DNA from 4 places in the Glutamicibacter sp. NPDC090743 genome. Region 4 is predicted to be linked to each of the others. Evidence: riboswitches for the same ligand, from Rfam matches in the RefSeq annotation. Region 4 holds a riboswitch; each other region holds the start of a gene.

Region 1 (2,197 bases), on a different contig from region 4:
CCGGTGGTGCCCGACGTGTAATTGAGAGTGATCGGAGCCCGCTCATCGGCGATGGCGTAGGGAAGTCTTTCATCCGAGGCTTGTGCGATTAGCTCGTCCAAGGTGGCGTCCACGGGCACGTCCGGACGTTCTCCGGCGTACTGGTCATCGGTGATCTCGATGAGCGCCTCCAGCGTTGGGTTCTCGCGGCGCAGGGTCTTCGTGTTCTCCAACAGCTCTGTGTCGGCAAGCATCAGCTTGGCAGCAGAATGATCAATGATGTATTGCAGCTCGTGGGCCGAAAGTCGGGTGTTCAGGGCAACGAGGACTGCGCCTGACAGCGGTACGGCGTAATGCGCCATGAGCATTTCGGGAGTATTCGGTGCCAGCACGGCCACGCGGTCGCCCGGCTCAATGCGAGCCTTCAGCGCCTGGGCAAAGCGGTGCACCCGTGCTTCGAAATCTTCATAGGAGAAGCTGCGAGTTCCATGGATGACGGCGGTCTTCTTCGGATAGGCCTCGGCTGTGCGTTCCAAGAAACGCAGTGGGGTCAATTCTGAATGGTTTGCCTGAATCTCTACCATGGTGTGGCTATTCCTCAATCGTCATCGATGGTTACGGAGAACAATAAGCAGGAGTGTGACTCAATGCACTCCATGACCAATAGTGGCATGAACCTCAGCGTCATGCCGGGAAACCAAGTTTCATTACGGTGGGCGGTAGGGAATTCGCGCCAGGGCACCGAGCCCAGGGGAGGCGTTAGTGTTCTGCCGAATCAAGAGCGGCGGAAGCCTGCTGCGATCATGGGGCCGAGGCGTTCAAGAAGCGCGGCGTATGGCGAATAAAAGACTGCCCAAGGACTTCTGGCGGGGCCTTGGATCGAATATTGCGTCGAATATTGCGATTTGCGAAGTGAAATGTTTGACGGCTGTTCGTCATGAGCCATATCGTTTTAAACAGAATCAAGAGCATCAGCTATAAGCCCTGGCTTGCTGATCGGCAACCCTCTCAACGGTAGTGGGGTGCTCCAGGTGAGGATTCGGTTCCACACAAAATGTGCTGGAACAAGTACCGCACACGGCGCGGAACTTCAGCCCAAGCGGCTTCGAGTAACGAGAAGCCAATGCTTGCAGGCTACTGCGCGGTGGGCAAGACCCAAAGGAATCGAGCCATGTCATTGAATCTTGAACTTGACCCGTTGACCCTGCGCAAGGTTTTCGCTCAGCATCCATCAGGGGTAGCCGCCCTCTGTGCAGAACTGGATGGCGTGAAGACCGGAATTGTCGCTTCATCGTTTACCGTGGGAGTTTCCCTCGAACCTGCACTGGTGATGTTCGCCGTGCAGAAGTCCTCGAACACTTGGCCAAAGCTGCGCGAAGCTGGCCGCATTGGCGTCTCAGTGCTGAGCGAACGCAATGATGGTGTCTGCGCTCAGATTGCGTCGAAAAATGGCGACCGGTTCCGCGGAATCGATACCTATTCCTCGGATCAGGGCGCGCTCTTCGTCAACGACTCCACGTTGTGGCTGGAGACTTCGATCTACAACGAGGTCGAAGCGGGGGATCACTGGGTAGTCCTGATGGAAGTCCACGGGCACCGCACCTCCGAGCACTCGCCACAGATCTTCCATGATTCGCGGTTCCATTCGCTGCCGATTCCTGAGCTCGTATAAGCGCTTCGCATCTTCCAAAGCTCCGGCGAGATCAAATCATCGATCTGGCCGGAGCTTTTTGAATTCCGGTTGGGCGGGTTGAGCCGTTCCCCGCAGCCCTCGACACCGGCAATGCCCGTTCTCTCTCGCCACCCTGAAGACGTGGCAAGATGGCTGGCAATCTCATGGCCTGCCATCTTGGGCCAGCTGCCCCAGGCATTTGGCGATAACCTCGTCATCAAAGTATCTGTCGCGAGAAACCTTGAACTCGCCATATCCGCCACCCGCCTGGGCTGTCGAACAGAACCGCGCAGGTAGCTCATGGATCCTCGCTGCACGCTGGACCAGAGTGGCAGCGAATTGCCGGCAACCCTCGGATGGGGTTTCCGAGCCATGCAAAGGCTGCGCATCACAAATGAAACCGGCGCTTTATGGCGTCTTCACTGGCGCGCGTCGCGGACGCGAAGTGGCGAGAGTGCGCCGGCAGCCCAGTCGCTGATCCAGGTTCGCCCGCAGAGTCGTTGCACACATTAAGTTATCCACCGCCCCCGAACGCAGAAACCCTAG
Region 2 (2,197 bases), on a different contig from region 4:
CTGGTCTTCCTCGGAAAGCAGCACGGCCGCAGCGGCATCCGCATAGTCTGCACGGGCGGCAGCGCTGATCTTGCCGTCGCCGGCGGCACCGAGCACCGTGCCGCTGTTGAGGTAGCCCATCAACTGGTCGGTGTAGTTCTCGATGTACCATCCATTGCGCAACAGCACGTAGTCGATGCCGGATCCGGCCAGCAGCCGTTCGGTGGCGATGTGCTCCTCGGCGAGCTTCATGCCGCCGGACAGGGCGTTGGCAATGGAGGTGTAGGCGATCAGCGAGACATCCACGTGCTTGGCGGCATTGATGACGTTCTCATGCTGGGCAACGCGCTGGCCCACCTCGCTGGCCGAAATCAGCAGCAGCTTGTCTATGCCTTCGAGTGCGGACACGAGAGTTGGCTGGGCGTTGTAATCGGCAACACGGGTTTCCAGGCCTTTGCCTGCGAGCGGTTCCAGCTTCTGCTCGGAGCGGCCAATGGCGACCAGATCAGCGGCATTCGCCCCGCGCGCCAGCAGCGCGTCGATGACTAGATTTCCAAGCTGTCCGGTGGCACCGGTAATTGCGATCTTCATGGGGTCCTCTCGTTGGTCTGCATCTGCTACAACCACCGTAGGCATCGCTGAATTCCCCACCCAAGATTGCTGGCACAAGCCAGCGAGAGATGGGCAGAAACTGCAAGGCTTTCGTCACAAAGAGGGGAAGTAGCGAAATGTGTCAGATTGCTACGTGGATTATTGCGTGATTTCAGCGTGGATCCGTCCGGACTATGACTTGATGACGCCGATTGAAGTAACGTTTGCCGGCCTGCGGGCGTGGACTCCAGACTTGAATTGTTCGGCTCGTACAACCGAACGCACACCATCCAGAGCGACTGAGAGATCTGGCTCAACGACGTCGCAGCAACCACCCGAGAGGGAGCGGTGCTACAGCCAGAACCGATGGAGTACTTTCACTTCGCGACGGAAAATCTGTGGAACGCAGATGATTTTCGCGAAGTGCGCTCCGCATAACCAAGCACCAAGGGAGCGATGATGATTCGTCTTGAAAACGTAACGACCGCCTTCGGCAAGGGCCAAGATCAATTCACGGCCGTCAAGGATGTCTCGCTGGAAATCCAGGCCGGAACCATCCATGGAATTATCGGATTTTCCGGTGCGGGAAAGTCAACGCTATTGCGCAATATCAATTTGCTGCAGCGTCCCACGTCGGGCCAGGTCATCGTGGATGGCGTCGAACTGACCGGGCTCAGTGAAGGAGACCTGCGAAAGCAGCGTCATGAGATCGGGATGATCTTCCAGCACTTCAACCTGCTGAACAATCGCACCGCGCAACAGAACGTCGAGCTGAATCTGAAGTTCGCTGGTGTTCCGAAAAAGCAACGCCGTGAACGTGCGCTGGAAGCGCTGTCCATAGTGGACCTCGCTGACAAGGCTGCCGCCTATCCAGGACAGCTTTCGGGCGGCCAGAAACAGCGCATCGCCATTGCCCGCGCGCTGGTCACCGAGCCCAAGGTCCTGCTGTGCGATGAGCCAACCAGTGCTGTGGATCCTAGAACGACAACGTCGGTGCTGCAATACCTCAGTGACATCAACGCCAGCCTTGGCATCACCACAGTCATCGTCACCCACGAGATGAACGTTATTAAGGCCATTGCCGACAAGGTTTCGGTCATGGAAGACGGAGCGGTAGTTGAAGAGTTCGCCCTGAGTTCGTTGCGAGAACCAGGCTTTGAACCAGTGACGCCAATCGGCCGCTACCTGATCAGTGACGAACTCACGCTTAACCGCCAGCCAAAGCAGGACCAAGCCGTCGCTGCCACCGTAGCCCGCGTATAGAGAACCTGGATTACCAATGAATTTCACGTCAGTAGTGCTAGCCACGAGCAACGGCAACGCAGCAGCTTTCAGTTTTGACCGCATCATCGAACTTGCCCCGGAAATCTGGGTCGCCATGGCGCAGACCTTTGCGATGCTGCTGGTTTCCATCCCGATCGCGATTCTCCTGGGAACCCCGCTGGGCATTTGGCTTTACTCGATGTCTCCCAACGGTTTGCGCCCACGTCCGCGACTGCACCGAATCGTTGACGGGCTGGTCAATACAATCCGTTCCTTCCCATTCCTCATCCTGCTGATCGCCATCATCCCGTTCACCCGATTCGTTGTGGGAACTACCATTGGCACCGCGGCGGTTATCGTTCCG
Region 3 (2,197 bases), on a different contig from region 4:
CGCGGTCGCCGATTCGCTTGAAGCTTTTGAAACGGCGAAGGATTCGGCTCGCTCCGGTAAAGTCCTGCTGAACTTCCTGGGGCAGTAGTTGGCTTCAGCTAGAAGTGCACCGCGGCGGCCCCTGAAGTCAGGGGCCGCCGCGGTGCTCTTTGCTTCAGCGAACTCTAGTTGGACTCTGCGATGCTTACCGCGGTTGTCACGGGCACCGGATTGGCGAAGAGGTCCAGCACCGGGCAGTGGGCATCCACTGCGCGGCGCAGTTCTTCATAGCGTTCAGCTGATTCCGGTCCGGCAATCCGGATGTCCAGATCCACCGACGAGAAGCCGGGGCGGATGGTCTGGTCGATGCCAAAGAGTCCGCGGACATCGAGGTGGCCATTGGCCTGGATCTTCACGTCGTCCACCTGGATGCCGAGGTTCTGCGCGTACAAGCGGTAGACCACAACCTGGCAGGAGATGAGCGCTCCGAGCGCGTATTCCACGGGGCTTGCGGCCAGGTCGCTGCCACCCAGGGCAGCTGGCTCGTCGACCTGGAAGGTGTGCTTGCCCGAGACAATGTTGCTGGCTACTGAATCGAAGCCTTCGCCCTCCACAGTGAAAGTCAATTGGGCACTTTGCGGGGCAGCCGAAATTCGTTCGCCCCAGCCCTTGCCTGCTTCCTGCAGGCGCTGTGCGCGGTCTTCGGATACGGTTGGGGCAGATGCTGCATTAGTCATGGGGAATTGATCCCCTTTCTGGCGCAAGGGGCGCCATCGCTTACGCATCTTGGCTGTCAAGATGCGTCGAATCTTCACCTGGGGCACCCCGCACAATGACGCAGGAGGGTTGCCGTCCACTCAGCCAGGGCTCAAAGAGTGGAACTCGTGATTCAGTGATTAATTTCTATCGGTTACAGGGCCCGCGGGTAAAGGGCAGAAGTAACTTTTCGTCACCGGGCATCTTGCTTTCCGGCTCGCTAAGATGGAATCTAGCTCTCGGGCGCCCACTGCACGAACAATGAACGGCGAGTATGGAATTCCAGCTGACACTTTCTGCGGCCCAGACCTTGGTGACCGAATCCGAATACAACCTGGGCCAGTTCCTGTGTGATTCCGGAAAAGTGCAGATCGCCAACCGGGTAATGCAACCGGGATCTACCCGCATCTCCGGTGTGGTGCTGCGCGAATCGGTGATGGCCCAATTGGAAATCACCGAGGGCAATATCAGCTTCACCAGCTTCTGCGGGAAGCATCCGGGGGTTCAGTCCTGTGAAGATGTCGCCGCCTTGCTCATCGAGGTCACCACCGAAGAAGACCAGGGCTTCTTCGTCTCCGACTCCGGGGTGGATCCCCACGCATGGAAACGCAATAGCAAGCCGCAGTGGGAACGTACCCTTGACCGTCTGCTTCCAGTCATTTCCGATGAGCCGCTGGCTGTCGAAGAACCGCTGGGATTGATCCTGAAAGTGGTCAGCGAACCCCGTTATGGCGGCGAGGACGCGCTGACCTTGCAGGCACGCCCGGCCCGCCAGGGAACCAAGAGCCCCTGGATCCAAACCGGGATCAGCTGGCGCAATGTTGCTTTTGATGCGCGGTTCTCCAAGAAGCAGCGTCGTGCGGTCGTTGAACTGGACCGGTTGCGTGAACACGTTGAACAAGATACTTATCGCCATTCGTGGGATCCCAAGGAGTGGATCTCCTTGATGGATCTTCCAGGCCAGGACCTGCTGGATGCGTTCGAAGCCCTGCGTGAAGCTGGAGTGCAGATCGTCAACGGTGGTTCTACGGCCAAGGCCCCGGTGGAGTTCAGCGAGCAACCAGCCATGGCACACGTGGATGTGCGTCGCGGTGAACATGGCCTGAGCATGGAAGGGAAGCTGCGCGGGCCGAGCGAAGAGCACGTCTACCTCTTGCCCATAGGCACGCCGCCGACCTTGTTGACTTACGCGTCCAGCCCCTTGCCGAAGGCCAGGGAAATCGGTTTGGCCCGGTTCGCTGAACCGGTCACGAAGGAACTGGCCACATTTATTGAATCCGGTGCGCAATCCATCCCGCAGGAAGGCGTTGAGCTTTTCGAGCGCCAGCACCTGGATCGATTGCGCCTGATGGCACCGTTGAAGAGCGAGGATGACAGCTACAGCATCCCTGTTCCAGCACGCCCCAGCCTCAAGCTGTCCCTGGAGAGCATCCGAACTCCGCTGACCGTGAGCTATTCCTGG
Region 4 (2,197 bases):
CCGCCGCACCGGTGGCCGAACCCAGCTCCTGGTGCTCCTTCTCGAGTTCTTCGCCGCGACCCTCTGGGTTCAGCGAGAAGTCGGGGTTGCAATCGCAGGTGAACAGGCCCATGCGTTCGGCGGCCCGGTGCTCGGCATCTTCATCGCTCATGCCGCGGGCCTTATAGATTAGCAGCAGCTCGTTGGCGTCCAGATCAAGGTTCGGGGCCGCTGTCAGCGTGACCTGGGTTGGGCGTGAAGCTGTCAGCAGCTCGCGCTGGGAACGCACCGAAACGTATTCGCCAGCTGCCATGGACAGTGCACCGGCCAGCAAGCCGGCAATGCCGGAGAACAGCACGAAGGTCGCTGAAACACCGGTCGCACCGATGCCCATGATCAACGCGAGATTGGAAACCAGCCCGTCGTTGGCGCCGAAGACCGCAGCACGGAAGTTGCCCGAAAGGCGCGCACGGCCTGCTGTAGCAAGCGCGCGAACGACTTCTTCGTGGACCTGTTCGTCGGCCGCCATCTGCGCGGTGGCGTCCTTGTCATCGCGGTAGGGCGAACTGCTCTCGGAGCGCTGGGCCATGGCCAGGACGAAGACCGAACCGAAATGCAATGCCAGGAAACGCAGCATGGTGCGGCGCAGCGACGGGCGGACTTCCTTGACATGTTCGCCGAGCAGGACGCGCCAGTGGGATTCGTGGCGTGCTTCCGCCTCTGCCAGGCCCAGCAGGATTTGCCGTTCCTGCCCGGTTTTCTTTTCCGCGAGGGCCCGGTAGATGGAGCCTTCTGCGACTTCATCAGCGAGATACTTGCGCCATCGCTGGATCTGCGCTTTGGTAGGTTCGGTTGCTGAGTGCTGTGACATCGCGAAGATGACTCTCCTGGAACATGGAGTTTCCCAATGAAACCCGTGGATCGGATCAACTACCCAGTTTAGTCAGGGCTCCTGCACTTGGGAATTTGGCAAGACTAAAAGCAAATCGCTTGCCCGCAGGATCTCCGGCGACTGGCACCACCAGCAGCAATTCAGATGTGGCCGGGTCGAAGGTCGGCCGGCGGGCACAACGAGCAATGAGCTGTTCAAGCCTGAGCGGATCTGCAACGTAGCAGGTGCGCCAGCGGCCTTCGGCCTTGAACTGCACTTGGCCGGTCTGGCGGTCGATGACGGGCAGAATCGGATATGCCATGGGACGTCAACTCTCTTGCGCGCTCTTGCCCGTGCACCTGTTGATGCGCGGACCGCTTCCTCATCCGAACCACCCATGAACTTGGGGTTGGTGCGCGGCCAGTCGGAGCTTGGCGCCGCGTCTCGTGAAGCAACATTTCCGATGGTACCGCCGGTGGCAGGGCGCGGTGAAGTCCGAATGCGTAATATGACTGCGGCTCAGCTGCCCGGGGCAAAGGCATTGGCCAGTTGCTGCAGCTTCTCGCGTTGTTCGGCCCATTGCCCCGCGGTGTAGCCGGGCAGCAGATCCAGTTGCGCGGTCCAGCCAGCACGGCCATCGAGCTGCTCGCGGATAATATCCAGATGCCCTGCATGCCGGGAGGTCTCGGCGAGCGCATGGATGAGCAGGTGATCCAAGGTGGTTTTGCCAGCTGGCCCCCACCACGGTACCTCTACGGGACAGTCCAGGGGCAGGTCGCTGATGGCTTCATCGGCGAAGGCGATGGCTTTCCGATACAGGCCGATCAGCTGTTGCGCATCCATATCTGCTGGCGGGAGGAAATCCGCGTCGGGATCATGCGGCGCAATGAATTCGCGAACGTAGCGGTCATCGGCCCTGCGCTTGAGGCAGGTGCCGAAATATTCGTATTCATTGATCGCCAAATGGTGCAGTACTCCCAGGATATGGGTGCCTGTGGGGGTGAGCGGAGTGCGTGCCAGGTGTTCGGCGAGGCCTTCTGCCTTGTAGATCGCATTCTCGCGCGCGTCGTTCAGGTACCCGCAGAGCTTGTCCTTGGTGCTGTCCATGGACAGAGTCTAGTGAGCGCTGCAGCCTCGCGGTAGAGGGCGCGGTGTGTTTACCATTGGTAAACTTGCCCCGCAGGCCTTGAAGCCAAAGTGGTTGCGGTTGTTGCTGCAGAAAACGTCGAGGAGCCAAACGATGAAAACCTTGCCAGTTGAACCAACCGGTGCTGCGATCAATATCGGTGCGAGGCTGCGCGGGGTGCGCCAGACCCAGCGTATGACCATTGACCAGGTCGCCGAGCT

Evidence for each region. A riboswitch is a leader RNA that binds a small molecule or an ion and turns the genes downstream of it on or off. The one in region 4 is predicted to bind S-adenosylmethionine.
Region 1: linked by a shared signal. The riboswitch ahead of ACIQTS_RS05780 (flavin reductase family protein) and the one ahead of ACIQTS_RS16345 (hypothetical protein) in region 4 are both predicted to bind S-adenosylmethionine.
Region 2: linked by a shared signal. The riboswitch ahead of ACIQTS_RS14125 (methionine ABC transporter ATP-binding protein) and the one ahead of ACIQTS_RS16345 (hypothetical protein) in region 4 are both predicted to bind S-adenosylmethionine.
Region 3: linked by a shared signal. The riboswitch ahead of ACIQTS_RS12595 (OsmC family protein) and the one ahead of ACIQTS_RS16345 (hypothetical protein) in region 4 are both predicted to bind S-adenosylmethionine.

The regions. Positions count from the first base shown of each region.
Region 1 covers NZ_JBIVXE010000002.1:506,809-509,005, reverse strand. The annotation lists gene ACIQTS_RS05785 (long-chain-fatty-acid--CoA ligase) at 1-563, opposite strand, end outside; SAM riboswitch class IV at 940-1,056, shown strand; gene ACIQTS_RS05780 (flavin reductase family protein) at 1,151-1,651, shown strand.
Region 2 covers NZ_JBIVXE010000006.1:234,108-236,304, reverse strand. The annotation lists gene ACIQTS_RS14130 (NAD(P)H-binding protein) at 1-570, opposite strand, end outside; SAM riboswitch class I at 854-943, shown strand; gene ACIQTS_RS14125 (methionine ABC transporter ATP-binding protein) at 1,027-1,833, shown strand; gene ACIQTS_RS14120 (methionine ABC transporter permease) at 1,850-2,197, shown strand, end outside.
Region 3 covers NZ_JBIVXE010000005.1:360,869-363,065, reverse strand. The annotation lists gene ACIQTS_RS12600 (L-idonate 5-dehydrogenase) at 1-88, shown strand, start outside; gene ACIQTS_RS12595 (OsmC family protein) at 165-716, opposite strand; SAM riboswitch class IV at 748-869, opposite strand; gene ACIQTS_RS12590 (DEAD/DEAH box helicase) at 1,010-2,197, shown strand, end outside.
Region 4 covers NZ_JBIVXE010000008.1:44,638-46,834, forward strand. The annotation lists gene ACIQTS_RS16340 (VIT1/CCC1 transporter family protein) at 1-850, opposite strand, end outside; gene ACIQTS_RS16345 (hypothetical protein) at 906-1,172, opposite strand; SAM riboswitch class IV at 1,189-1,302, opposite strand; gene ACIQTS_RS16350 (DinB family protein) at 1,370-1,957, opposite strand; gene ACIQTS_RS16355 (helix-turn-helix domain-containing protein) at 2,091-2,197, shown strand, end outside.